2 regions of the Nitrobacter sp. genome follow, and region 2 is predicted to be linked to the other one. Evidence: riboswitches for the same ligand, from Rfam matches in the RefSeq annotation. Region 2 holds a riboswitch; the other holds the start of a gene.
The links. Region 2 has a riboswitch for S-adenosylmethionine ahead of metX (homoserine O-acetyltransferase MetX). Riboswitches for the same ligand answer to the same signal wherever they lie in the genome.
Positions count from the first base shown of each region.

Region 1: linked by a shared signal. The riboswitch ahead of ACS3WB_RS00165 (O-succinylhomoserine sulfhydrylase) and the one ahead of metX (homoserine O-acetyltransferase MetX) in region 2 are both predicted to bind S-adenosylmethionine.

Region 1 covers NZ_JBPPLY010000001.1:27,389-41,975, reverse strand. Annotated here, with positions in the region: gene ACS3WB_RS00170 (2'-deoxycytidine 5'-triphosphate deaminase) at 48-1,154, opposite strand; SAM riboswitch at 1,276-1,355, shown strand; gene ACS3WB_RS00165 (O-succinylhomoserine sulfhydrylase) at 1,426-2,619, shown strand; gene ACS3WB_RS00160 (SGNH/GDSL hydrolase family protein) at 2,770-3,750, opposite strand; gene ACS3WB_RS00155 (SGNH/GDSL hydrolase family protein) at 3,747-4,508, opposite strand; gene ACS3WB_RS00150 (OpgC family protein) at 4,505-5,752, opposite strand; gene apaG (Co2+/Mg2+ efflux protein ApaG) at 6,137-6,532, shown strand; gene ACS3WB_RS00140 (Hsp33 family molecular chaperone) at 6,646-7,650, opposite strand; gene ACS3WB_RS00135 (OsmC family protein) at 7,871-8,380, opposite strand; gene ACS3WB_RS00130 (ABC transporter ATP-binding protein) at 8,439-9,224, opposite strand; gene ACS3WB_RS00125 (ABC transporter permease) at 9,224-10,063, opposite strand; gene ACS3WB_RS00120 (aliphatic sulfonate ABC transporter substrate-binding protein) at 10,159-11,133, opposite strand; gene ACS3WB_RS00115 ([protein-PII] uridylyltransferase) at 11,358-14,153, shown strand; gene ACS3WB_RS00110 (ABC transporter substrate-binding protein) at 14,281-14,587, shown strand, end outside.
Region 2 covers NZ_JBPPLY010000021.1:16,269-30,855, forward strand. Annotated here, with positions in the region: gene metW (methionine biosynthesis protein MetW) at 241-924, opposite strand; gene metX (homoserine O-acetyltransferase MetX) at 926-2,125, opposite strand; SAM riboswitch at 2,218-2,297, opposite strand; gene ACS3WB_RS14800 (chorismate mutase) at 2,583-3,434, shown strand; gene hisC (histidinol-phosphate transaminase) at 3,565-4,662, shown strand; gene ACS3WB_RS14810 (prephenate/arogenate dehydrogenase family protein) at 4,659-5,597, shown strand; gene ACS3WB_RS14815 (DUF2125 domain-containing protein) at 5,689-6,885, opposite strand; gene ACS3WB_RS14820 (gamma-glutamylcyclotransferase) at 7,070-7,654, shown strand; gene ACS3WB_RS14825 (lysophospholipid acyltransferase family protein) at 7,917-8,690, opposite strand; gene ACS3WB_RS14830 (YdcF family protein) at 8,829-9,548, opposite strand; gene ACS3WB_RS14835 (cell division protein FtsX) at 9,644-10,615, opposite strand; gene ftsE (cell division ATP-binding protein FtsE) at 10,608-11,267, opposite strand; gene ACS3WB_RS14845 (hypothetical protein) at 11,354-11,563, opposite strand; gene ACS3WB_RS14850 (MJ0042-type zinc finger domain-containing protein) at 11,581-12,411, shown strand; gene ACS3WB_RS14855 (response regulator) at 12,415-12,801, shown strand; gene ACS3WB_RS14860 (TIGR02302 family protein) at 12,795-14,587, opposite strand, start outside.

The DNA of each region.
Region 1 (14,587 bases), on a different contig from region 2:
GCCATGCTAGCCGGATCGGCGAGCCGGTCAAGTCCGAAGGTCCATTGTCATACGCGGAAATGCTTCGACAGCTTGAGGCCCTGGGCCTGATAGTTGGAGCCGATGCGCTGGCCGTACATCGCGTCGGGCCGCGCCAGCATTTTTTCATAAACCAGACGGCCGACGATCTGGCCATGCTCGAGAATGAACGGCACCTCGCGCGAGCGCACCTCCAGCACCGCGCGCGAGCCCTGGCCGCCCGCGCCCGCATAACCGAATCCGGGATCGAAAAAGCCGGCGTAATGCACACGGAACTCGCCGACCAGCGGATCGAACGGAACCATTTCGGCGGCGTAATCGGGCGGTACCTGCACCGCTTCCTTTGATGCGAGAATGTAGAACTCGCCGGGATCGAGGATGAGACTGCGATCCGGCCGCGCCGCGATCGGCTCCCAGAATTCGCCAACCGCATAGCCGCCGCGGCGATCGATATCGACCACGCCGGTATGGCGCTTGGCGCGATAGCCGACAAAACCGCCGCCGTTCTCGCCCGAGAGATCGACACTGAGCGCGACCCCGTTGGCGCAGTCGGCATGCTCGACATCGACCAGCCGTTCGCTCGCATGCAAGGCGTCGAGTTCGTCGGCCTCGAGAATGGCGTCGCCGGTGCGGAAGCGGACCTGAGACAGCCGTGAGCCTTCACGCAGCAGCACAGGAAACGTCTTGGGGCTGATCTCCGCATAGAGAGGGCCGTGATAGCCGGCGCCGATCATGTCGAAGCGCCGTGTGCCGTCGGCGATCACGCGCGTGAACACGTCGAGCCGTCCGGTCGAACTTTTCGGATTGGCCGAAGCGATGATCTCCGGCGGCAGGGCAAGGCTTTCAAGCAGCGGCACGATGTAGACGCAGTTGGTCTCCAGCACCGCGCCATCGGAGAGATCGATTTCGTGCAGCTTCAATTCGTCGATGCGTTCGGCGACGGTCGCATCCGGTCCCGGCAGAAAGCTGGCGCGCACCCGGTAGGCGGTGGCGCCGAGCCGAAGGTCCAGACTAGCCGGCTGGATCTGGCTTTCGACGAAGGGATACTCGGGAAGGATCAGCCCTGCATCCGCCATCGCCGCGATCATGCGGTCGGGCAGGATGCCGTTGGCGTCCGGCGGGAGCGTGAATGACACGATGTCGTCCTTGCGGCGTGGGCGATATCGACCCGGGAGCAGGCTTTGATCCGTTATCCGACGGGCGCAACGCGAATGTCAATTCGTTGGCTTGACGGACAGGACGTGCCGGACTAGGCATGAGGCGTTCCGTGGTGATTTGAGCCGGCCGGCTTGCAGCCACGTTAAATAAGTCGCTAAACAGGCCGGGGACAATGTGATCCCGGCCTGTGGATTTTTTCCAGGCCGGTTTTTTGTGGCCGTTTTTCATGGCGGCCGCGCAGGAGGTCACATGTCGCAGTCTTCACCCACCGCCCGATATCGCCCAGAGACCCGGCTGGTTCATTCCGGGACATTGCGCTCGCAGTTTGCCGAGACGTCCGAGGCGCTGTTTCTGACGCAGGGCTATGTCTACGACACCGCCGAGCAGTGCGAGGCGCGGTTCAAGGGCGACGACCCCGGCTTCATCTACTCGCGCTACTCCAATCCGACCGTCGCCATGTTCGAGCAGCGCATGGCCGAGCTTGAAGGCGCGGAGGCCGCGCGCGCCACCGCCACGGGCATGGCGGCGGTGACGACCGCGATGCTCGCCCCGCTGAAGGCAGGCGACCACGTCGTCGCGGCCAAGGCGCTGTTCGGCTCCTGCCGCTACGTGGTCGAGGACCTGCTGCCGCGCTACGGCATCGAGTCGACGCTGGTCGATGGCCTCGATCTCGATCAGTGGCGCAAGGCGATGCGGCCAAACACCAAAAGCTGCTTCATCGAAAGCCCCACCAACCCGACGCTCGACGTGCTCGACATCGGCGGCATCGCCGACATCGCGCATCAGGCCGGCGCGCGGCTGGTCGTGGACAACGTGTTCGCGACGCCTATCTGGCAAAGCCCGCTGGCGCTCGGCGCCGACGTCGTGGTGTATTCGGCGACCAAGCACATCGACGGTCAGGGACGCACGCTCGGCGGCGTCATCCTGGCGTCGAACGCCTTCGTTCAGGATCACCTGCAGACCTTCATCCGCCAGACCGGACCGTCGATCTCGCCGTTCAACGCCTGGGTGTTACTGAAAGGGCTTGAAACGCTGGGCGTCCGCGTGCGCCAGCAGACCGAAAGCGCGGCGGCGATCGCGGATGCGCTGGCGTCGCACCCCAAAGTGTCCCGCCTCATCTATCCCGGCCGGCCCGACCATCCGCAGGCGGCGCTGGTGAAGAAGCAGATGCGCGCCGGATCGACGCTGATCGGCTTCGAGGTCAAGGGCGGCAAGGCGGGCGCCTTCCGCTGCCTCAACGCGCTGAAGCTCGCGCGCATCTCGAACAATCTCGGCGACGCCAAGAGTCTTGTGACCCATCCGGCGACCACCACCCACCAGCGGCTGGCGCCCGAGGTCCGCGCCAGCCTGGGCATCGGCGAAGGCTTCATCCGCTATTCAGTCGGTCTCGAACACAAGGACGACCTGATCGAGGACCTCGTCGCCGCGCTGGAGACCGTGTGAATCCTGAGGTCGTTCGGATACGGCTACTTTCGCTCGGCTCGTCATGTCCGGCACTCGGGTCCGGCTTCGCCGGCCCGAGCACAGGCCGCTCGTCCCGGCCAAGGACGAACGCCGATTCTCGGCCAAATCCTCAGAACCTGCGGTGCAATCTCACAACGGCCGATTGACCGCCGTGGCCGCTGGCAGCCTGACGCCGGCCTGCATCTGGTCCACCGACCTGATGATGTCGTCGCCGAGCAACTGGGCGAAACAGGCATAGCCCCAGTCGTTCATGTGCAGGCCGTCCTTGTTCACGAAGGCGTCGAATGGCAGCGACTGCCGGTCGTGCCAGTCGCGCATGACCTCGAAGCGCGGGAAAATCCCGACGTGCCTGACGTGCGCGACCTTGCTCAGCAGACTGACTATCCTGCCGGCATTCTCGCCCCTCGCATTGACGGCGGGGGCGTATTGCGGATCAACCAGAACAAGATCGGCACCGGAGGCCTGAATGGTCGCGACACCGTCTTCGACGGTTTTCACCGTGCTTGCGGGATCGAGATTGCGCAGCACCGCGTTGGTGCCGACCTGCCAGATCACCATGTCCGGCTTGGCGTCGATCACTTCCGATCGCAGCCGCTTTATCATCTCGGGAGCGTCCTCGCCGCCCTTGCCGCGATTGATCACGGTGATGGCTGCCGCCGGATATTTGCGATGCAACTGGGCCGCCAGCCGATTCGGGTAATTGAATTCGGGCGAGGTCGCACCAAAGCCCTGCGTCGACGACGAGCCGAAGGCGACGATGACGACCGGCTTGTTGGCGGCAAGCTTGGCCGCGACATGCGGCAGCGACCCCATCGATTGCGAGACGCCCTTCGGCGGCAGGCAGGGGACGCGGTTGAAGATGTCGCGGACGCGGGCGGCAACCGCCTTTGCCTTGTCGATCGGGGTTTCGGTCAGGGTCTGCGTCGGCGCGCCGGAGGCCGCCCCAGCGCCGCTCGACGGCGGTGGGGAAAGGCCGGCGCTGCCCATCGGCAATGCCGCCGCATTCGCCGGTGCAGTTTGCGCAACCACGCCCGAGGTCGATACGCCTATCAACATGATCGCCAGCATGGCCGCACCAGCGTTGCTGGAGAAGCGACCGCGGCTCGTCATTGGCGGGTCCCGCGTTCGGCGGCGTCGATATGGGCCGTATTGATGATGAATGTCGACAAGGCGCGGCCGAGGCAATCGTGAACACGCTTGGCCTGGTCGACGCCGCGCACCGGGCTGAACAGATCGAATTTGCCGGTCTCGTTCCATTGGTTCATGATCGCGAACCGGTCGAACAGCGGAACGTCGTGCTGCTGCGCCACCACCCGCATATTGTCGATGTAGGAGGTCGGCGAAACCATGGTTTCGGTACGCGGGCTGTATTGCATATTCATCAGCACAACGTCGGCCCCCGCATTTTGCAACGCAGTAACGCCCTGGTCGATGGCATCGTGAAAACTGTCGACATCGACAGATCGGATAGCATCGACCGTGCCGGTCTGCCATACCACCAAGGTCGGCTTTTTTGTCTGTACCAGCTTGCCAAGGCCGGGGACGACATCTTCGGCGGTTTTCCGGGGCGACAGTTCCACGGAAACGGATACGACGATTCCGGGTAATTTCTCGCGGAGCGCAGCCTGCAGCTTGGCGGGATAGGCGTCGTTTTCCGCTCCGGAAATGGTTGAGGAACGGCTGCCCACAACCAGAATATCGAGCGGACCGCCGGTCTTGACCGCCGAAGCGACCCGCGACAGCGTGCTTTCGCTGGTCAGCAGATAGGCCGCGACGCTGCAACTTTTTGGCGGGTCATCGGCACGCGCGAGAGCAGTGGCCGACAAACCGGCCACCACGAACAAGACCGACATCCAGCCGGCCCTCATGCTCCTCCTCCCGCCAGATCAGCGTCGCCGTCAGCGGTCCTGGTACGGCTCCCGCTCTTGCCGGCTACCTTTTTGTACCACGAAAATACCCATGCGGCTGCGGACATGATCAGGATTCCGCAAACACTGATAATGAAGTGCATTCCGGCACCGCCGGACAACTCCGCGAGAATGAACTGTCCGGCGAATGCCAGGAAGACGCCGATGCAGAAAATCTCCAGCGAGTGCTGACCGCACAGGATCATCGGCCGCAGCCATGGCGAGGTCAGCCCCGGCCAATCCCTCGGCAGGAAGCGGACGGTAAGCGCGGCGAGCGCCAGGAAATGGGCGATGCGAAGCACGTCGAGGTTGGTCTTGTCGATGGGATACATCCACTGCTCGACGATGCGCGGCATGAAATAGTTGAGCTGTGGCACATGCCAGGTCAGCGTGGTGTAGAAGGCGAACAGCAGATAGGCGACGCAAACCCACAGCGTGACCGGCCAGCGGATGATGCGCGACGTCCGCTTCGCGCCTCCGAGCGCGCACCACGCCCCGAACACGAACAGCAGTTGCCAGGCGAAGGGATTGAAGAACCAGACCCCGTTGGGATACGCCGGCAGGGCCAGATCGAACCACCAAGTGAGCGCATAAAGGCCCACCGACAGCGCCAGCGCCAGGTCTGCCTTGCGCTGCATCAGCGCCAGCATCGGCGGGAAGAAAAGCATCAGCGCGATATAGAGCGGCAGCACGTCCATGTTGACGGGCCTGAACTTCAGCAGCATCGCCTGCACGATCGTGACGTCGGGCTGCTTGAGGAAATCGAGAATGCCCATTTCCTCCGTGTAAAGCGGGTTCTCGAAGCGGCTCGCGACATAGGAAATTTCCGCGAGAAAGATCGTGAACAGGAAGATATGCGCCACATAGATCTGCCAGACGCGCTTGAGAATGCGCGCGGCGGCGACGACGAAGCCACGCTGCAGCATGACGCGCCCGTAGACGAACGCCGCCGTATAACCCGAGATGAAGATGAAAATCTCGGTGGCGTCGCTGAAGCCGTAATTGCGGATGGTGAGCCAGGTCAGAAGGTTCTGCGGCAGATGGTCGATGAAGATCAGCCAGAGCGCCAGCCCGCGGAACAGATCGAGCCGCAGCTCGCGTTCGGCGGGCGCGGTCGGACTCGAAATGGCCGGTGCTTCGCGCCTGGCGCCATCGGCCGCCACCTTGGCGCGGGCTCCGACAACCTGATCGGCAACCGACGGCATGCGCACTGTTTCGAAACGTCTCGATCGCTCCCGACCGAGACTGATTTACGGGACGACAGCTTCACGCTAACGGTGACAAAAAAGCAATATTGCGGCCGGAATTCTGGCCCGGAACTGCACGGTTTCACAACTAAGTGGGGGCTGGTTCCTGGGCCTGTTTTCGCTATGATCGCTCCGGACGCCTTGAGCCTTCCGCTTCCGACGAAGCAGGCCGCTATGTGTTTGGTTTGATGCATTTTCTTAATGCGAAGACGCGCTTGCGCGTATTCCGCAAAGGTGGATGCCGGTTTTGCGATCGGAATACGCGCAAGTTATAAGTTGAGGGCATTTTCTTCCCGCCAGCCGGATTTCACTTAGCCGGAAAATGCTCTAGAGAGAGTCGAGATGTACCGCGCAGTTACCCGCCAGATCGAAGTCACCGTGGAGCCGAACTTCATGCCGGAGCGATCGTCGGCTGAGCGAGGCCATTTTTTCTGGTCCTACACCGTGGTCATCACCAATGCCGGGTCGGATACGGTCCAGTTGCGCACGCGGCACTGGATCATCACCGATGCCTCCGGGCGGAAGCAGGAAGTCCGCGGCGAGGGTGTGGTCGGCGAGCAGCCGGTGCTCGCGCCGGGCGAGCGCTTCGAATACACCAGCGGTGTTCCGCTGCCGACCGCCAACGGCTTCATGAGCGGCCGCTATCAGATGATCTCGATCCGGAGCGGCGAGCCGTTCGAAATCGATGTCCCCACCTTTTCGCTCGACAGCCCCGACAGCAAGCGCGTGCTGAATTAGAGCGGTTTCGAGCGAAGTGGATGCCGGTTCGCGTGAAGAAAACGCGTCCAATCAAAATCATAGAGTCCGGTTCTGATTCCACCAGAAGCGGAAAGCCTCTGAGCCGGGAGCCTCTATTCCACGCCGGCTTCCTCAGGCGTGAATTCATATACCGAACTGCAGAACTCGCAGGTCACCGCGACCTTGCCGTCCTGCACCATCCCGGAGCGGTCCTGCGGCGCGAAGCTCTTCAGCATCGCCGCCACGGCGTCGCGCGAGCAGGAACATTGCGCGTGCAGTGCCTGCGAAGGAAACACCCTGACCCCGCGCTCATGAAACAGCCGGTACAGCAGGCGTTCGCCCGATAAATCAGGATCGATCAGTTCGATATCTTCGACGGTTGCGATCAGCGACTGGCCCTCGACCCAGGCATCGTCCTCCGCCACGGTATGCACCGCGCTGCCTTCAGGGGCGTCGCCGGGATCGAGATCGGCCTGACGCGCGCGCTCCGGCGCCTTGGGCAGGAATTGCAGCAGCATGCCGCCGCCGCGCCAGCCGCGTTTCGGACCATTGCCGTCCCTGCGCCACTCCTCGCCGACCGCGAGGCGGACCCGCGTCGGTATCTGTTCCGAGCGCAGGAAATATTCATGCGCGGCATCTTCGAGGCTGCCGCCTTCCAGCGCCACCAAGCCCTGATAGCGGCTCATGTCCGGCCCCTGATCGATGGTCATGGCGAGATGACCGCGCCCCAGCAGCGCGCCTGAATCTACCGCGTCGCCAAGCCGTGTTTTATCGAAACGGGCATAGGCCCGCAGCCGCGCCGGCGCCCGGAAGTCGACGATCAGGAACGATACCGGTCCGTCGGTCTGGGTCTGCAGGATGAAGCGGCCCTCGAACTTGAGCGAGGAGCCGAGCAGCGTCGTCAGCACGATCGCCTCGCCGAGCAGCTTGGCGACCGGCGCGGGGTAGTCGTGACGGGCCAGCAACTCGTCGAGCGCTGGTCCGAGCCGCGTCAGCCGTCCGCGCAGGTCGAGAGCGCTCACCTCGAACGGAATCACGGCATCGTCGACCGGAACGGCGGAGGGCGCGCGCACCGGGGTTTCAGGCGAAATGGCGGAGGCGGATGGTTGTGAGGTCATGCCGCTTTATCTGGGGTCGGCGGTGCAGGATCGAAACCCCTCGAAAAGCCGGTTTCGGCATGCTGCGCCCGCATTCCACTCCGGTATCGAATCTCTAATATTGTTCTCGAGGGAGTGGAAACCGGTCCGCGTGAAGAAAACGCGTCGAATCAAAATCATAGAGCCCCGCTTCTGATTTCCTCAGAAGCCACAACGCTCCAGAACCCGCGCAGGGGGCGCTTCACATCCTTTTCATCTCGACAGACACTTTCGGTCCATTTTTGATGGTCTGATAGACGACGCAATAGCGCTCGGTCAGCTTGAGAAGGAGATCGAGCTTGTCCTGCGGTGCATCGGTCTCGACATCGAACCGCAGGCGGATCGATTCGAAGCCGACGGGCGTTTCCTTGTCGACGCCGAGCGTGCCGCGAAAATCGAGATCGCCCTCGGCGCTGACGTGGCCGGATTTCAACGGCACTTCGATCGCGGTCGCGACCGACTTCAGCGTGACGCCGGCGCAGGCGACCAGCGCCTCCAGCAGCATGTCGCCGGAGCATAGTTCGAGGCCGGAGCCGCCGGTGGCCGGATGAAGCCCCGCGACCGCAAGCGCGCGCCCTGTCTCCACCTTGCAGGCGATGCCTTCGTTCTCGATCGAACCTTTGGCCTTCAGCGTGATCAGCGCTGACTTCGGGTCGCTCTTGTATCGCTCCTTGATCGGGGCCTGCGTGGCGCGAAGCTCGGCGGCGTCCATCAACCTCTCTCCTTTTCCTCAACTCATTCAGGGCAATTGTAGCCACGGCGTGCCGGGTTCACCACCACAGTGCATCGCCGGTCTCGGCAGCCGCCGTCGGATCGGGCGCGGCCTGGTCGAGCGAGCGATCGAGTGCGGTTAGGATGCGCCGCTTGGTGGTCTCGAACAGTTCCGAATTGCGGTCGCGTGGACGCGCCAGGCTGATCTCGGTCTGTTCGAACAGCCGCCCCGGCCGCGGCCGCATCACCACCACCCGGTCAGCCAGCACCACCGCCTCGTCAACATCGTGGGTCACGAGCACCAAAGTCGGGCGCGTCTCCGACCAGAGATCGAGCAGGTGATCCTGTAGATCGCGCCGCGTAAAGGCGTCGAGCGCTGAGAACGGCTCATCGAGCAGAAGCACTTCGGGCCGCACTACCAGCGCCCGCGCGATCGCGACGCGCTGTGCCTGTCCGCCCGACAGTTCGCGAGGCCACGCCTTAGCCTTGTCGGACAGGCCGACCTTGGCGAGCGCGGCGGTGACGCGGTCGCGGCGCTCGGACGATGGCACGTCGGAGAGACCGAAGCCGATATTGTCGGCGACGCTCAACCACGGCAGCAGCCGCGGCTCCTGGAAGATGATGCCGACCTTCGGATGCGGCGCGGTGAGGGCTTCGCCGTCGAGGGTGATGGTGCCGTAGCTGGCGCGGTCGAGGCCGGCGACGGCGCGCAGCAGCGTCGATTTTCCGCAGCCGGAGCCGCCGATCACGGCGACGATCTCGCCGAGCCTGATCTCGATCGAAAACCGCTCAAGCGCGTTGACGCCGTTGGGATAAGTCTTGCCGACGCGGTCGAGCACCAGCATCAGAACGCCCCGCGGCTCGGCGCGAACGCGTCCTGCCAGCGCAGGAACGGCATCGCCGCGATCTCGATCAGCCAGTCGGTAGTCTTGCCGAGGATCGCGAAGATCACGATGGCGGCGAGTATCTGCGCCGGCTTGCCGAGCTGCTGGCCGTCGATCAGGAGATAGCCGAGCCCTTCGGACGCACCCATGAATTCCGCCGCCACCACGAACATCCAGCCGAGACCGAGGCCGACGCGCAACGACACCACATAGGCCGGCAGCACCGCAGGCAGCAGAATGCGCCGGATCATCGCCGGCCCGCTGAGACGAAAGGTGCGGCCGACCTCGACGATCTTGCGGTCGACGGACAGAATTGCGCCCATGACGCCCAGATAGATCGGGAAAAACACGCCGACGGCGATCAGGGCGACCTTGGACAGTTCGAAAATGCCGAGCCACAGGATGAACAGCGGCACCCAGGCGATCGAGGGAATGGCGCGCAGCGCCTGGATGGTCGGATCGAGCAGTTGTCGGGCCAACCCCCAATAGCCAGAGATCGCGCCCAGCACGGTGCCGGCCGCAACGCCGAGCGCGAATCCGGCGCCGACGCGCTCGAGCGTGGTCGCCATGTGGCGGAACAGTTCGCCGCTGCGGGCGAGTTCGTCGATGGTTGAAATCACCGTCGACGGCGGCGGCACCAGTCGTCCGTTGGACCAGCCGGCGGCCACCGCCCATTCCCACGCGACGGCTGCGGTAAGTGGCAGCAGCAGACCGAGCGCCGGCCGAGTCCAGCGCCGCCACCGCGCCGCCGACGGCGGCGCGAGCGACTGTGTACTCTCGACGGGGGTGTCCAGCATCATCGTCATTGCCAAACCCTGTCCGGCCGCTGATTGCAAGACCGAAAAACGGCGAGGCCCGGCAGGCCGGTTCTCGCCGCTCCGGACGAGCCGACCGGTCAGTTGGCCGGCAGCGGGATCTGATCGTCGATCAGATTGTCGAGTGCAGCTTTGACGTCGACCTTGGCGTCGAGGACTCCAGCCTGCTGAAGCGCCAGGCCGGCGGCGAGAATGCTGTCGCGTTGGGCCTTGCCGATCTTGCCGTTCGAGATGTCGGTGCGCTCGCGCAACTGCTTCTCGACCACGTCTTTCGGCAGCTTGGTGGCGGCGATGAAGCTCGCTTCCAGTTCCTCCGGATGGGCCACCGCATATTTGCGCGCGGTCTCATAGACGGCCAGCACGCGCTGGGTGATTTCGGGATACTTCTTCAGGAACTCTTCCCGCACGTTGAGGATACCGTAGGTGTTGGCGTCGGCATCGCGGTAGAACAGCCGCGCGCCGTCCTGCAGCTCCGCCTGCGCCATCATCGGATCGAGTCCGGCCCAGGCTTCGACGTCGCCGCGGATCAACGCGGTCTTGCCGTCCGGATGCTGCAACAGCACCGGCACGATGTCCTTTTCGGACATGCCGAACTTCTGCAGCGCCCGCACGAGGAAGATATGCGGATCGGTGCCGCGCGTGACCGCGACGCGCTTGCCCTTGAGGTCGGTCACCGTCTTGATCGCCGTGTCCTTGCGGGTGACGAGCGCCGTCCATTCCGGTTTCGAATAGACATAGATGGATTTGAGCGGATTGCCGTTGATCCTTGCCACCAGCGCCGCAGAGCCGGCGGTGGAGCCGAAATCGATCGAGCCGGCGTTCAGAAATTCGAGCGCCTTGTTGGAACCGAGGGTCTGGACCCAGCGCACGGCGATGCCGTCCTTGGCGAATTCCTTTTCAACCAGGCCCTTGTCCTTCATCAGCATCGACACCGGATTGTAAGTCGCCCAGTCGATATGAATTTCTTTCGGCGCGTCAGCGGCGAACGCCGCCGCGGGCAAAAGCGCGGCTGCGGCGATGGCGGCGAGCACGGCGCGTCGTGCGGGCTTGAACATGATAATGTCTCCTGGGAGGTTGAAACTGCGAGCCGTTCGGCCGGGCGAAAAAGCCATCTTATGTCAAATAGTTGTAAACCTCAGTCAACGAGAAAATAGATTTTTCGGATGCTTTGGCCGGAGCAGATCATTGCTCAAAGCCGGGAGTGCGAAGCATGGACCCACCGTGTGCGGCCGACAATCTCCGGTGACAGCCCGCGTGGCGTCCGTTATCCGGGTAGGCGATGGACATCGTGACGACAAATGAGGCGGCGGGAGCCGCCGACGGCTTCGATACCGCCAGGATCACCGGCGACATCGACGCGCTGGCCGAGAAGCATGCCGGACACGAGGATGCCATCCGCTCCGCGGTATCCAGGTTGTTGAAGGCGGAATTCGCTAGGGTGCTCGATGCGGCGCAGGCGAAGCTTTTGCGTGATCGTCACGGGCGGCGCTGCGCCGAACGGCTTTGCTTCGTCCAGGATGAAATCATTCGCCTCGCGTTTTCGGCCGCGACGCGCCACCTCTATCATTCCCCGATCCCTTCCGACGGCGAGCGCATGGCCGTGGTTGCGACCGGCGGATACGGTCGCGGCCTGATGGCGCCAGAGTCCGATCTCGATCTGCTGTTCATTCTTCCTTACAAGCAGACCGCGTGGGGGGAACAGGTCGCAGAGGCGATCCTGTATTGCCTGTGGGACATGGGGCTGAACGTCGGTCACGCGACGCGATCGGTGAGTGAATCGATCCGGCAGGCGCGGGGTGACATGACCATTCGCACCGGCATCTTGGAGACCCGGTTCCTCGCCGGCGACCGGGCGCTTTACGACGAACTGGTCACCCGTTTCGACAAGGAAGTGGTGCAGGGAACGGCGGCGGAATTCGTCACCGCCAAACTCGCCGAGCGCGAGGAGCGTCATCGCCGCGCCGGCCAGTCGCGCTATCTGGTCGAGCCCAACGTCAAGGACGGCAAGGGGGGACTGCGCGACCTGCACACGCTGTTCTGGATCGCGAAGTATGTCTACCGGGTCCACGAAAGCCACGAATTGCTGGAGTGCGGCGTGTTCGATGTCCGCGAGTACCGGACCTTCCGCCGCTGCGCCGACTTCTTATGGTCGGTGCGCTGCAACCTGCACTTCGCCACCGGCAGGGCCGAGGAACGGCTGTCGTTCGACCTGCAACGCGAAATCGCGGTGCGGCTTGGATACACCTCTCATCCCGGGATGCAGGATGTCGAGCGCTTCATGAAGCACTACTTCCTGACCGCCAAGGATGTCGGCGACCTCACCGCCATCCTTTGCGCGAAGCTCGAGGACCAGCAGGCCAAGCCGGCGCCGGTTCTCGGCCGCATATTGTCGGGACGGAAACCCGGCACGGAACTGCGCCGGGTGCCGGACGACGATGACTTCATCATCGACAACAACCGTATCAATCTCGCCGCGCCGGACGTCTTCAAGCGCGATCCCGTCAACCTGATCCGCATGTTCCGTCTCGCGCAGAAGAACAACCTGGCGTTTCATCCGGACGCCTTGCGAACGGTCACGCGGTCAAGACGGCTGATAAATGCGCAGCTTCGCGAGAACCCGGAAGCCAACCGGCTGTTCATCGACATCCTGACGTCGAACGATGCGGAGACCGTGCTGCGCCGGATGAACGAGACCGGCGTGCTCGGTCATTTTATCCGCGCTTTCGGCAGAATCGTCTCGATGATGCAGTTCAACATGTACCACCACTACACGGTGGACGAGCATCTGATCCGCTGCATCGGCATCCTTCAGGACATCGAGCGCGGCGGCAATGACGAAGTCGCCCTCGCCAGCGAATTGATGCGCAAGATCCGTCCGGAACACCGGCCCGTCATCTACATCGCAACCCTGCTTCACGACGTCGCAAAAGGCCGGCCCGAGGATCATTCGATCGCGGGCGCCAGGGTGGCGCGCCGGTTGTGCCCCCGCCTCGGTTTCAACGCTGCCGACACGGAACTTGTCGCCTGGCTGATCGAGCAGCATCTGACTATGTCCAAAGTGGCCCAGTCACGCGATCTGTCCGACCGCAAGACCATCGAGAATTTCGCCGCCGTGGTGCAGTCGGTCGAGCAGATGAAGCTCCTGACGATCCTGACCACCGCGGACATCCGCGGCGTTGGTCCGGGCGTCTGGAACGGCTGGAAGGCGCAACTGTTGCGTACACTTTATTATGAGACGGAGCCGGTGCTGACCGGCGGCTTTTCCGAGGTCAATCGCGTCCAGCGTATCGCGGCGGCTCAGGCGGAGTTTCGCGCCGCCTTCACCGAATGGTCCGAGCAGGAGCTCAACGCTTATATCGCGCGGCACTATCCGGCCTACTGGCTGAAGGTCGATCTCGCGCACAAGATCAAGCATGCGCGTTTCCTGCGCGCCAGCGAGCAGACCGGGCGGAAGCTGAACATAAATGTCGGCTTTGATGAAGCGCGGGGCGTCACCGAACTCACGATCCTTGCCAATGACCATCCCTGGCTGTTGTCGATCATCGCCGGAGCGTGCGCGTCCGCCGGCGCCAACATCGTCGATGCGCAGATCTATACGACCACCGATGGGCGAGCGCTCGACACCATCGCGATCTCCCGCGAATACGACCGCGACGAGGACGAGGGACGCCGCGCCGCCCGGATCGGCGAGATCATCGAGCAGGTACTCGAAGGCCGGCTGCGCCTGCCAGACGTGGTTGCACGCCGCGTCGCCGGAAAGGCCAAGTTGCGGCCGTTCGTGGTCGAGCCGGCTGTCACGGTCAACAACCAGTGGTCGGATCGTCATACGATGATCGAGGTTTCCGGACTGGACCGTCCCGGTCTGCTGTTCCATCTTACTACGGCGATTTCGAAGCTCGACCTCAACATCGCGTCCGCCCACGTGGCGACATTCGGCGAGCGCGCCCGCGACGTGTTCTATGTCACCGATCTTCTCGGGGCCCGGATCACCGCCCCGACGCGACAGGCCGCGATCAAGCGGGCTCTGATTCATCTGCTCGCCTCCGGCAATGCGGCGGACCCGTCCGCCGCCTGAGGTTCCACGCTTCCCGCAGGCCCGCCTTGCAATGCGCTTGACCTTCATTCAGGTTTGAGCCGACGCTTGATTCGACCGGACCATGGACACGATCATGCATCTGGTGAGCACGATCATAAGCAATGCAATGAAAAACCGTGTGGTGAGTTGGGTCGCGACGGCAGCCATGGCTGTCGCGCTCTCGGCCTCGCAGGCCTCCGCTCAGAAAAAATACGGTCCCGGCGTCACCGACACCGAAATCAAGATCGGTCAGACCGTTCCGTTCAGTGGGCCGATCTCGGCTTATGCCACCATCGGCAAGGTGCAGGCCGCCTATATGAGGATGGTTAACGACGAAGGCGGCGTTAACGGACGCAAGATCAGGCTGATCCAGTATGACGATGCCTACAGCCCACCGAAGACCGTCGAACAGGTCCGCAAGCTGGTCGAGAGCG
Region 2 (14,587 bases):
GGAGTTAGGGATTTGGAAGTCATACCTGGGTTGCGTTTATCGCATATCAGCAATGCAGTTGGGTGCGGTCAGCCTTTTAATTTATGTAACCAACTGTTTTATTGATATAATCTCATCCTGTGGAGAGCTGGCTCACAGGATTGACGAATCTTCTTCGTACCCCGATTTCGTACCGAATCGGAGCTTCGCGGGCCTCGGCGAATTGGTTAAAAAAGCGATAACGCCCGTGCTGCCTGATGGTTATCTGGTCTTCTCTGCCCGGCTGAGCAGAAACACGCCCTGCTCCCCGAACATGTTCCAGAACCACCATGGCGCATTGAATCGCAGCGGCCGCCCGTAAAGATCGAGTGCGACCGCACGCTCCATCTTGACGTTGATCTCGTCGCAGAGCTGAACGAAATCCTTGATCGTGCAGAAATGGATGTTTGGCGTATCGTACCAGGTCGCCGGCAGGTTCTCCGTACGCGGCATGTGGCCGCCGACAAGCAATTGAACCCGCATCTTCCAGTAGCCGAAATTCGGAAACGATACGATGGCACGACGGCCGATCCGCAGCAGGTTTTCCAGCACCACCCTCGGCTGCCGCGTGGCTTGCAAGGTCTGCGAGAGGATGACGTAGTCGAAGGCGTCGTCGGGGTAGTTGACGAGATCGGTATCGGCATCGCCCTGCACCACGGCGAGCCCCTTGGCAACGCAGTGATTGACGCCCTCGCGCGACAGTTCGATGCCGCGACCGTCGACGCCGCGCGTCTCGAGCAGTTGCAGGAGGTCGCCGTCGCCGCAGCCGACGTCAAGGACCTTCGAGTTGGGCTCGATCATCTCGGCCAGCAGGAGATGATCGCCACGATAACGGCCTTTCTGGCGATAGCGCTTTCGGGGTGGCGCGCTGTCGTCCGGCGGCAGAGTGGGTTGCGGTGCGCTCATCTCACTCGCCTGTTGCCGTCAGCCCGCGGCTGTCGCCTGCCGATTCCAGGAAAGCCCGCGCGATGTCGAAAAATTCGGGAACGTCGAGCAGAAAGGCGTCGTGGCCGCGATCGGTTTCAATCTCTGCGAACGAGACACGCGCGCCGCCGGCGTTCAGCGCATGAACGGTGGCGCGGGATTCCGAGGTCGGGAACAACCAGTCGCTAGTGAACGACACCACGCAGAACCGGGTCCGGGTACCGCGAAACGCAGCCGCCAGCACGCCGTCATGGTCGGCCGCGATGTCGAAATAATCCATCGCCCGCGTCAGATAGAGATAGCTGTTGGCATCGAAGCGCTCGACGAAGGAGGAACCCTGGTGACGCAGGTAGCTCTCGACCTGAAAGTCCGCATCGAAGGAAAACGTCGGCAGTTCGCGGTCCTGCATCCGGCGTCCGAATTTGCGATGCAGCGCCGCGTCCGACAGATAGGTGATGTGCGCGGCCATCCGCGCCACGCCGAGACCGCGGTGCGGATGGGTGCCCTGCTCGACATAGCGACCGTCGCGCCAGTCGGGATCGGCCATCACCGCCTGCCGACCCAGCTCGTGAAACGCAATGTTCTGCGCGGAGTGGCGCGTGCTGCACGCGATCGGCAGCGCTGAAAACACGCGCCGTGGATAAGCCGCGCACCATTGCAGGACCTGCATGCCCCCCATCGAGCCGCCGACCACGGAAAACAACGTGTCGATGCCGAGCCGATCGATCAGCATGGCCTGCGCGCGCACCATGTCGGGGATGGTGATAACGGGAAAGTCCAGCCCCCACACGACTCCGGTCGCTGGATTGGTCGAGGCCGGGCCGGTCGAGCCCATGCAGCCGCCGATCACGTTGCTGCAGATGATGAAGTACTTGTCGGTATCGAGCGGCTTGCCGGGTCCTACAAGCGTCACCCACCAACCCGGTTTGCCGGTGACCGGATGGACGTTGGCAACATGCTGATCGCCGGTCAGCGCATGGCAGATCAGGATGGCGTTTGATTTTCCGGCATTTAGCTTGCCGTAGGTCTGATAGGCAATCTGGAAAGGCGCGAGATCAATACCGCAGTCGAGCTGCAGCGGCTGGTCGCTGCCGAACGTCGCGACCTGCGAGGTGGGATGGTCCGTTTCCTGGGCTCGATACTCGGCTTGAGCCGGGCCCGGTATCGATTGCACGTTTACCATCCTGTCACTGACCTCCGCCCGCGGCTTCGAGAAACCGCCGGACCGCAGGCCATAAAAAACCCGGCCTGAACATCTGTTCGGCCGGGATCAGGATTTTGCTGTCCCCGGCCTGTTTAGCGAGTTGTTTAACGTGGCTGCAAGCCGGCCGGCTCAAATGACCACCACAGGAAACTAATCCCGCATGCGGTTTCCGTCAAGACAAGCCACAACTCCCGCCGACGGTGATCGCGTCGAGGGCAAGGTTTTCTTTGCTTTCGTACGCCTACTTTCCTATCAATGCGGCCGCTGGTGGAAATTCATTTACCATTCGCGACCCGTTATTTACCGAAGCACCGAATTCGCCGAAGGACCGGCGCAAATGTCCTTTAGTGCCGAGACTCGCAAAACGACGCGCCTTGAAACGGGATGGGAATGGCAGAACCGATAGCCGCCCGTCCGCGGCCGACAAGTGGCATCCATGACCAAAGCACCGCCCGCGCCACCTTCCTTGCAGGAACTGCGCAAAGAGATCGACGCCATCGACGAGCAGGTTCACAGCCTGCTGATGCGACGAGGCGACATCATCGACCGCCTGATCTCGGTGAAGCAGACCCAGGAGGTCGGCTCCGCGTTCCGCCCGGCGCGCGAAGCCGACATGATGCGCCGCCTGGCGCAGCGTCATCGTGGCATCCTGCCGCTCGACACCGTCGAGAGCATCTGGCGCGTCATCATCTCGACCTTTACCTATGTGCAGGCGCCGTTCTCGCTGCACGCCGATCTGTCGCTCGGTGAATCCGCGATGCGGGATTCTGCGCGCTTCCATTTCGGCTTCACGGTGCCCTTCGTGCCGCATTTCAGCGCGCAGGCCGCCGTAGAGGCGGTCGCCAGCTCCAAGGGCGACCTTGCTTTGGTCTCCGCGACCTCGAGCCGCGCGCCGTGGTGGCTCGCGCTCGAAGCCGACGGCGCGCCGAAGATCATCGCCCGCCTGCCTTTCATCGAACGTGCCGACCATCCGGCGGCGCTGCCTGTTTTCGTGGTCTCGCGCGTCGCCGACGATGCGCGGGTGACCGAAGTGGAGACCTGGAGCGTGCGCGTCTCCGGCTGGAACGCCGATACCGCCCACGCGCTGTCACCCTTGGCCGAGATCGTGGCCGTGCCCGATGCCGCCTTCGACGGCGCGGCGCTGCTGGTGTCGGTGACGAAAGATATCGGCTTCGAGGCGATCAAGAAGGCGCTGCTGGAGGCCGGCGCGTCGGTCCGTTCGACGGCCCTCGTCGGCAGCCACGCAACGCGCTATACGATGCCTTCCAGCGGGGCGGCCAGAGCTTAAGTCCCGACAGCGCGTATTCCGCAAAAGTGGATTTTGCGATCAGAATACGCGCAAGTTATTAATCGAGAGCATTTTCTTGACCCGAACCGGAATCCACCTCGCCGGAAAATGCTCTAGTCCGGAGTTCATGATGTCCCGACCGGTGCCGAATCCCGGCATTCTCGATATTGCGCCCTACGTGCCCGGCAAGAGCCCGGTGCCGGAAGCAGGCCGCAAGATGTTCAAGCTGTCGGCCAATGAGACGCCATTCGGTCCGTCGCCGAAGGCGATGGATGCTTACCGCGATGCCGCAACCCATCTTCAGGACTATCCGGAAGGCACCTCGCGCGTGCTGCGCGAAGCCATCGCTCGCGCCTACGGGCTCGACCCGGCTCGCATTATCTGCGGCGCGGGGTCCGACGAAATCCTGAACCTGCTGGCGCATACCTATCTCGGCCCCGGCGACGAGGCGATTTCGACCACGCACGGTTTTCTGGTCTATCCGATCGCGACCATGGCGAACGGCGCGACCAACGTCGTTGCGCCGGAGACCGACTACACCGCCGACGTCGACGCGATCCTCAAACGCGTGACGCCGAAGACCAAGATGGTCTGGCTCGCCAATCCCAACAATCCGACGGGCACCTACCTGCCGTTCGACGAGGTCAGGCGGTTGCGCGCAGGACTGCCGTCGCACGTGCTGCTGGTGCTCGACGCAGCCTATTCCGATTATGTGTCGCGCAACGATTACGAACTCGGCATCGAACTGGTGGCGACGACCGAGAATACCGTGCTGACCCACACCTTCTCCAAGATCCATGGCCTGGCCGCGCTGCGCATCGGCTGGATGTTCGGCCCGGCGCATATCGTGGAGGCCGTGAACCGGATACGCGGCCCCTTCAATGTCTCGACCCCGGCGATGCTTGCGGCCGCCGCCGCGATCGAGGACACAGCGCACGTCCAGATGTCGAAAGCGCATACGGAGAAGTGGCGCAACTGGTTGACGGATGAAATAACCAGGCTCGGCCTCAAGGTGACGCCCAGCGTGACGAACTTCATCCTGATCCACTTCCCGGACGCCAAGGGCAAGACGGCGTCGGAGGCCGATGCGTTTCTGACCAGACGCGGTCTGGTGCTGCGCGCACTTGACAATTACGGCCTGCCGCACGCGCTCCGCCTGACCATCGGCACCGAGGAAGCCAACCGCCTGGTGGCAGACGGCCTGCGTGACTTCATGGCGCAGACATGACCGCAGCGCCCCTGTTCCAGCGGATCGCGCTGATCGGATTCGGACTGATCGGCGGTTCGATCGCGCGTGCCGCGCGGGCGCGTGGCCTCGCCGGAGAAATCGTCGTCACCGCACGCTCCGCGAAAACGCGCGCGCGGGTGATGGAGCTTGGCATCGCCGATCGCGTGGTGGAAACCAATGCCGAAGCCGCTAATAACGCAGACCTCGTGATCCTCTGCATCCCGGTCGGGGCCTGCGGAGGGGTAGCGCAGGAAATCGCGCCGCATCTCAAGCCTGGCGCGATCGTCTCCGACGTCGGATCAGTGAAAGGCGCGGTCGTCCGCGACATGGCTCCGCATCTGCCCGCGAGCATTCATTTCGTGCCCGCGCATCCGGTTGCCGGCACCGAGCACTCGGGACCGGATTCCGGCTTTGCCGAGCTGTTCATCAACCGCTGGTGCATTTTGACGCCGCCAGAGGGGACGGATAGCGCCGCCGTCGAAAAACTGCGCGCATTCTGGACCGCGATCGGCGCCAGGGTCGAGACCATGACGCCCGAGCATCACGACCTGGTGCTGGCGATCACCAGCCATTTGCCGCACCTGATCGCCTACACCATCGTCGGCACCGCGGACGAACTTGGCGAGGTCACGTCCTCGGAAGTGATGAAATTCTCCGCCGGCGGCTTTCGCGACTTCACCCGCATCGCGGCGTCCGACCCCACCATGTGGCGCGACGTTTTCCTGTCCAACAAGGATGCGGTTCTGGAAATGCTCGGCACCTTCAACGAGGACCTCTCCAAGCTGACGCGCGCCATGCGCCGCGGCGACGGAGAGGCGTTGTTCGAGCACTTCACCCGCACCCGCGCGATCCGCCGTGGCATCGTCGAGATCGGTCAGGACTCCGCAGCTCCCGATTTCGGGCGGCTGCAGACGAACGCGGCAAAGAAGCCTTAGAAGTCATCGCCGGACCTGATCCGGTAATCCATCTGCTTACGAAGATTGATGGATATGCGGATCAAGCCCGCCTATGACGGTCGGGGCAATGTCAGAACAACGGCGGCGTCTGGGCGATTTTCAATGGCCCGATGAAAACCGCGCCGTCGACGAAACGCAACGGGAAGGAGTGCGCCTTCTTGCCTTCGAGCGTTGCCTCCTGACCGATCGCAGCAAGACCCGCAGTGACCCCTGCATTGGCGTTCTCGCGCACAGCCTTGCCCAATCCCGGAATCGCCCGATCCAGCGCACCGAACAGATTGTTGATGTCTTCTGTCTTCACGCCCGGCGCAACCTTGTCGAGAGTGCCCTGCGGAACCCCCTCTTCCAGCATTTGCTGGATTCCGAGCGCCGGAATGAGATTCTCGAATCCCGTCGCCGTCATGTGCAACTCGCCGTCAAGATGTCCGTCGGCGGTGAGGCCGAGCGAGCCGGCGCCAATCGCAATCAGATCGCCCTGCTGGATCCGCGATTGCATGATCTCGATGCGGCCGCCCACGGCCTGCAATTCGCGAAGCCGCACCGGCCATGGTTTTGGCGTGAAATCCTTCAGCCCATGCAGCATCGCGCGAACGTCCGCATCGAACGGCTTGGTCAACACCGGGTGAATGTCGGGAAGCGTTGCCCCCGTCAATTCGAGGACGGTCTCGATCGTCGGGTGATCCGGTTTGGAGTTCTCCGCGATGCGGCCGTGAAGCTCGACGTGGCTCGCACGTGCGACCGGGGTCTGGACAGAGGCGTCCACGCGATCGACCACTGGATCGTCGAATACGAGGTCAGCGCTCTGCGGCGTTCCGGGCAATCCGACAATGCTGCTGCGCGCAGTCTTCCAGTTGACGACCATCACCGGCTGCCCCTGCTGGTATAGCGTCGCCGGAGCCTTGAATTCCGCGATCAGCAATCTCGGAGTGTAGATCTGCGAGATCACAAAGATGTCCCCGAGGCGTGCGGTCACGGGCGACATTTGGCCCGCGGCCTGATCGGCCGTCTGCGACCTCAGCTCGACGGTCGCATCCAAGCAGTGAACCTCCAGGCGGAATGGAAATCCCGCGACGGTCCGTTTGCCGCAATCATAGATGCGACCCGACGCGGCTTCGCGCGCGCGCCAGGCGTCGACGGTCCGGTCGACCTGCGAGGCGGAATAGAACCAGAACGCGCTCCACGCCGCGGCGGCGATGACCACCAGCGCGGGCATGACGAAAATGGGCCAAAGACGATGCTTGGAGGGGGGCGTGGTGTCGGCGGCCATGCAGGAAGGTACACTCGTGAATCTGTCAAATCGGCGGTTGCTTTGGACAATAGTCGCGCCGTTCCGGCAAAACCAGCCCCCCTTCAATTCCGCTTCGCCGGACAGCCCTGGTCTGCAATATTTCAAGCAGGATGCGAACGGAAAACGCGATGCGTTTTTCCGTAACCCACTCCAGGCATGCGCGATGAATATGCAACGACAATTCGAGCCGGGTTCCGGTCATTCCGATACCGATTTCTGGGTGTTCGGCTATGGCTCGTTGATGTGGCGGCCGGGATTCGACTTTGCCGAGCAGGTGCCGGCGCGGCTGATCGGCGAGCACCGGGCGCTCTGCGTCTATTCGTTCGACCATCGCGGGACGCCGGAGAAACCGGGGCTGGTTCTCGGCCTCGACCGCGGAGGCGCCTGCCGGGGCATCGCATTCCGGGTTGCGGCCGACCACCGCGACGCCACCATCGCTTATCTGCGCGCGCGCGAGCAGACCACTCACGTCTATCGCGAGGTGATGCGATCCGTCTGGCTCGAGGACGATGCCCGCCGGCGGGTCGGCGCGCTGGCTTATGTCGTCGATCGCGGTCATGTCCAGTATGCCGGACGGCTGACGCTGGCGGAACAGGTTCGTTACGTCCGGCAGGGTCACGGCCGCTCTGGACATAATCGCGACTACGTGCTGTCCACCGTGAAGTCGATCGAAGCACAGGGCTTTCGCGACCCGAAACTTCATCAGTTGGCGGAATTGCTGCGCGACGATACGCCGGTGCGCGGCTAGTGGAGTGAATTTGACATTCGCTACCCACTTTGCAGCAAACCCGTCAGGCGAATGTGAAATTCAAAACTCCACTAGAAACCTGATAGTTGCGAGTGGTCTTTGATTCTAACATTTGCAAAAACTCCCTGCCGCAACGGGATGCAAATGTTAGAATCGGACCCACTAGAGTCTGTTTCAAGTGCGTTGAATCAAACTCATCGCTTATCTTTTATTTGAGCATGATCTTTTCCGAAAACCGGTTTCCGCTTTTCGGGATCATGCTCTAATCCTCCGTCTCCGGCGCGTCCGGCACCCGTCCGAACAACCGCGCCTGCTCACGCTGCTCCCCCTCGACCAGAGCAGTCGTCGCTCCTTCGATCGAGGCCGTCAGCCGTGACATGAATTCGTCGCGCCGTAGTCTCGGCGGCAGCGGATCGAGGAACTCGACCGAAATCGTTCCGGGATAACGCAGGAACGAGCGGCGCGGCCAACACAGGCCGGAATTGAGCGCCACCGGCACGCACGGCACCTTGGCCTCGGCATAGATCATGGCGACGCCGCTTTTATATGCCGGCGGCGCGCCGATCGACCGCCGTGTCCCCTCGGGGAAAATGACAAGCTGACGCCCGAGACGCATCTGCTCCTGCGTCATCCGGGCCAGCATCTTGAGCGAGCGTATGCCGGCCTTGCGGTCGATACCGATCATGCCGGTCTTCGTCAGATACCAGCCGAAAAACGGAATCCACTTCAACTCGCGCTTGAGAATGAAGATCGGCTGGTCAATGAGACTGAACAGGGCGAAAGTCTCCCACATCGACTGATGCTTCGAGGCGATGATCAGCGGCCCTTTCGGAATCCTTCCGGCGCCGAGAATCCTCACGCGCGTGCCGCAGATCACCCGCATCAGCCAGATGTTCCAACGCCCCCAGGCCTTCGCCATGCCGACGAGGGCTGCGCGCGGCATCGCGAAGGTCGGCAGCGCGGCAATGATCCAGATCGCCATCGTCAGATAGAACAGGACGTTGAAGACCAGCGAACGCAGAAAGATCAAAATCATCAACGATCCAATTTCGTGGCGCCGGAAGCGGATCCGGCCAGCCGCAAGGCAATGCCCTCACCAATAACCCGCACATATTCCTATCGCAAAGCCGGTTTCCACTTTGCGATGGCGCGGCCTTTGGATCGGGATCATACATTAACCCGAGGGCGGTCGTTTCGGCTCGGCCGATCCGGCAGGCGGGTCGGCGGTCTCGGGGAAAGGTTCGAGACCGATATAAGCCAGACGAACCCGAGCCTCCGCGGCGAGGTATTTGACATATTCCGACAGCAACAGCCGCAAGGTAGCGCCGCTCGTCCACCATGGCTCTTCGCGCCACTTGTCGCCGATCACCGCGAACGGAATCAGGGTGGTGTCCGGCATCGCGTGCGACAATTCCACGATGGCACGGGGCATATGATAGTTGGAGGTCACCACGATCAGGGAGTGGAAGCCCTTTTCATCGACCCAGCGCCGCGTCTCGCTGGCATTGCTCCGGGTGTTGACCGCCGAACGATCGAGATCGACGCAGCACGTCAGCAGCCGCTCACTATCCGGCAAGGAGCGCGAAATATCGCTGACCCCATTGGTGGGGTGGACGCCCGAGATCAGCAGCCGTTTGCCGTAGCCGCCGGCCAGAAGTTCGATCGCGTCGGAAATCCGCGACGAGCCGCCGGTGAGCACGACGATGCCGTCGGCATTGCTGGCGGGTTTCGTTTCGACACCGCGCAGTTGCGACAGAAATCCGACGAAGCCCACTCCCGCACCGACAAAGGCGATCCCGGCTGCGGCAACCACCACCGCGAGCATGCCGACGCGACGCCGCGCAGGCGACTGGCGCGTGGCTTCCGGCTTGTCATGGCGCGCTTGTTCACTCATCCGTTCGATATTCCTGGTCACCTCGACTTTAGTTCGTTTTGGGGCGAAGTGGAATCCGGTCGCGCGGGGTAGGGCAGCAGACCTGAAACAGCCACTCAGTCAATTTCGTCCAGCGTCGCAAACAACGTGCGGCGGGCGGCCAGGGCGGTTATCGCCGCGATCAGCACCGTCTGCGCCACCAGAACGAGATAGCCTGAGGGACGCAACGAGAACGTGCCGAGCAGCGCCGCGAACTGGTCTCCGACCGGCGTTCCGGAAAACCAGGTGGCGATCGATTCGGAGAAGCCGAACATCAGCATGGCGGCGACGCAGCCGATCGCGCCGCCCTCGAACCCGAGCCGCAGGAAATGCCGCAGGAAACGATTGGCGATGTAGCGGTCGCTCGCGCCGACGAAATGCAGCACCTCGACGATTGGCCGATTGGCCGCCATCGCGCCCCGGGTCGCGAAGGACACCGAAATGATCGTTGCAATGATGACCAAAGCGAGCACACCGATGCCTGCGAACACCGTCGCATTGGTCATCGATCGCATCCGATTGATCCAGGCGCGATGATCATCCACGCTGGCTGACGGCGCCACCTGCGTCACGCGGCCACGGAGCCCATCAAGGTCGAGCCTGGTCCCCGGCGCTGCTCGCGCAACGATCATGCGGGGTACCGGCAGATCGTCAAGCGACAGGCCGCTGCCGAGCCACGGCTCCAGCAGCTTGCTCGACTCCTCCCTGGTATACGGCCTGACGTCGAGAATGCCGGGCTCCGCGCGCATCGCGCTGGCGACGGCGGTCACGTCGCGCTCGATGTCGCGTCCGGCGACCGGCCGCACCTGGATGGTGATTTCGCTCGCGACGTCCGACTGCCATTCCGTCGCCGAGGCGCTGACCAGCAGCACCGCCCCGGTCGTAATCGACGCGAGAAACGTCATGATGGCAACGACGGCGACCAGTGCGCGGCCGGAGATCGAAGCGCGCGGCACGATCGGCGACATGTTGCGGGCGCGGGCCGGCACCTGCGGGCGCTCCCGCCCGAGATCCACTAAAACGCCATGGTCGTCACCCGTGTTACTCATAGACGTGCAACCGTCCCTGATGCAGCACCAGACGCCGCGCGTCGTACTGGTCCATCAGCGTGATATCGTGGGTGGCGATGATAACCGCCGTGCCGGATTTGTTCAGTTCGATGAATAGCCGCAGCAGCCGCCGCCCTAGCGTCGGATCGACATTGCCGGTCGGCTCATCCGCCAGCAGCAGTTGCGGGCGCGCAATCACCGCACGGGCGATTGCCGCACGCTGCTTCTCGCCACCGGACAACACCGGCGGCAGCGCATCCATGCGTTCGCCGAGGCCCACCCATTTCAGCAGATCGATGACTTCACGCCGATAGGTCGATTCATCGCGCCCCGTCACCCGGAACGGCAACGCAACGTTCTCGTAAGTCGTCATATGGTCGAGCAGGCGGAAGTCCTGAAGCACGATCCCGATACGCTTGCGCAGATCGGCGACTTCATCCTTGCCCAGCAGGGAGACGTCCTGACCGAACAGGTTGACCAGCCCCCGCGTCGGCCGCAGCGACAGAAACAACAGCCGTAGCAGGGACGTCTTTCCCGCACCCGACGGACCGGTGAGAAACTGGAAGGAATGAGCCGGAACCTGAAAGCTGAGGTCGCGCAAAATCTCCGGGCCGAGCCCGTAGCGCAAGCCGACATTTTCGAATCGGATCAAGCTTCGCGTCCCGAATCCAAAGTTCGCAACATTCTCAGCGCGTCCTTTCGCGAACTTTGGACTCGAAAGGACGTCAGCGGGGTCGTTCAGAAGTTCCCTTGACGCGCTCCTTGCGAAAATGAGAAGAAGTTCCGATCCACCCACGGACCGATGGACGAAGACGCCGACAGCTTGCGCTGCCCCTGCTGTTGCGCGTTCCCGCGGTCAGGAACGGCAAGCGTCGATCGGACCCGTTTTGCGTCGGTTATGGTTTCCGATTCGTTAACGGTCGGCGCATAGACTTCGGACAGCGTCATTTTGCGGCGATTCGTCCATGCACATTATCTGTCCTCATTGTACGACATCCTACGCGGTCGACTCCGCAACTTTCGGCGATGCTGGCCGCACCGTGCGCTGCTCGCGCTGCAAGGAAACGTGGCGGGCAATGCCTGAAAAGATCGCCGTCGCCGAGGCTCGCGTTCCGTCAATGGCGGGAGCGGACGAAACGGCGGGATGGAACGAACCCGCGGAGACCATTCCCTCCGTCGACAGCCCGTCGATCGCCAGCGACCTGCCCCCGGAACTCAGCGGCGCGCAGCAGGAACTCGCCGGCGCCTGGACCTCGCCGGCACAGCAGGACAATACGCCTCAGGATCACAAGAGTCCGGTTGCCTCGCGACTCCGCGGACTGCTCAAGCCGAAACTCACGTTGCGCCGGCCTTCGGTGAATCTGAACACCGTCTGTGTCGCCATGGCCGCCATGGTGCTGGCGCTGGTGATCTGGCGCACGGAGATAGTGCGGCTGCTGCCGCAAACCGCAGCGTTCTACCGACTGGCCGGGCTGGAGGTGAACTTGCGTGGACTGTCATTCAAGGACGTCAAGATGTCGACCGAAACAGTCAACGGCAAACCCGTACTGGTCATCGAAGGGATGATCGTGGCGCAGACCCGCAAAGCCGTCGAACTGCCGCGCCTACGCTTCAGCGTCCGTGACGCGCACGGCACGGAAATCTATGCGTGGAATGCGGTGCTCGAACAGGCCGCGCTCAAACCCGGCGAGAACGCCTGGTTCCGTTCGCGGCTGGCGTCGCCGCCGGCGGAAGGCCGCAATATCGACGTTCGTTTTTTCAACCGGCAGGACCTTGCCACGGGAAGCGGAGCATAAACCGTGGCGCGCGTTCTCATCGCCGACGACGAGGACTCGATGCGGTCGCTGGTCGCCCGCGCCATCGCCATGGACAGCCACGAAACGGTGACCGCGGCCGACGGCGCCGAGGCGCTGGATATTCTGACCGGCGACGCAGGCGCCTTCGATCTTCTGCTCACCGACATCAAGATGCCGATCATGGACGGCATCGCCCTGGCGCTGGCCGCCGCGCGCGATTTCCCCGATCTGGTCATCCTGTTGATGACCGGGTTCGCCGATCAGCGCGAGCGCGCATCGGGCCTCAGCGCTATCGTCCACGACGTCATCACCAAGCCGTTTTCGGTGGCCGATATCCGCACCGCCGTCGCCGATGCGCTAGCCGAACGACGCTTGCGCAACGATCAGTAATCCTTGAGCAGCCGCTCGATATAGTCGAGTTCGATCTTCGGCCGTGACGGATCGGCAAAACGGCGACGCAGCTCTTCGAGAATGCGGCGCACCCGCTGCACGTCGATCTCGCCGGGAATCCTGACGCTTGAATCATTGCCGAATTCCCGGCCACGCAACGGCCGTCCCAGCGGATCGGTCTGGTTGCCGCCGCTCTGCCGGTTGCCCGCCCGACTGCCCGGACCATCCTCGCTCTGCCCCTCGCCGTCGCCCTGCTGCATGGCTTCGGCAAGGCTCCGGGCACCCTTGCGCAACGCCTCGAGCGCGCGGCCTTGCGCATCGACGGCACCCTCGGCATTGCCTTCGCCAAGCCGTCCGCCGGCGTCGCCCATGGCGGTATCGGCCTGACCGAGGCCGTCCTCGCCATGACTCTGGTCGGCTTGCGATTCTTGCTCGCCGTCCTGACCCGGCCTGTCACGCTGAGGCGGTCCCATTCCGCGCCTGGCAAGCTCCTGCTGCAACGTCCTCAGCCTGTCTTGCAGCGCCTGCTGGTCCTGCTGCAAGCCATCCATCGCATGGTGGCTGTCCTGATTGTTGTCGTGCATGCTGTCGCGCCGGGAGTCCTGACCCTGCTTGTAGGTCCTGTCGCGCAACTGCTGCTGCTTGCGGATCATGTCGCCGAGTTCATTCAGCGACTGCTGCAGGTCTCCGTCCTCGCCCTGGCCCGGCTGCGCCATCTGGAGATTCTCGAGCATCTGCTGCAACTGCTCCAGCAACTGCTTGGCGGCGTCCTTGTCACCGGAGCGCGACAGCCGCTCCATGCGCTCGATCATGTTGTCGAGGTCGCGCTGACTCATCACGCGGGTGTTGCGATCGAGCGGGCGCGCCAGTTGCTGCGGATTGTCGCGCATCTGTTCGGCCAGTTGCTTCAGATATTTGTCCAGCGCCGCGCGCAGGTTCTCGGTAAGCTTCTTGATCTCCTCGTCGCTCGCACCGCGCTCCAACGCCTCCTTCAGCGCGTCCTGCGCCGCACGTAGCGCCTTGTCGACGTCGGTGATATTGCCATCCTCGATGCTGACGGCGAGCGCCCAGAGGTTGCCGACGACCTCGCGCAATTGGGTGTCGATGCGCGCTTCCTCAAGCTGCTTCGTGACGCTGTAAAGGCCGAGATACTCCCCCACCTTGGGAGTGAACACCTCGGGCGCGATCAGAAGCGCATCGAGCGCCGTATGGACCTGCCTGCTCTGATTGGCGTCCAGCGCCAGGATGCGACGCTGCTCGATCAGCGCGCGAGCCAGCGGTTTGGTGAACACACGTTCCGGCAGGCGCAGGTCGAACGGCTCGCTGTGCCCCTCGTTGCCTGCGTCGTCGCGCGCGCTCAGCGTCAGGGTCACATCGGCGCCGGCATAGGGACTCTCGCTCAGATCCTTGACGGTCTGCCCGACCCCGCTGCGGGGCCTGGCGTTCGGCAACACCAGCGCGAACTGCGGCGGATCGAACAGCGGACGCGGGGTCACGCCATTTTTTGCAGAGGACCCGGTTCGGGCCGAAAAGACTGCGTGGGCTTCGGTTACGCCGTAGTCGTCCTCCATGCGATAGGACAGTTGCAGCAATCCACGGGCCTGACGTTCCGGTGGCTTGGCCAGCGATATGACCGGAACGCGATCGGGGGTAGCATTGAACGTCCATTTCGGCTGCCCCGACGGCGCGCGCACATGCGCCGTGCCATCCGTTGCGATGGTGAAGTGCCGCTCGTTCGTGCCTTCGGGAGCGTTATCGACCGGAGTCTTTTCGGTCACCCCGCCGC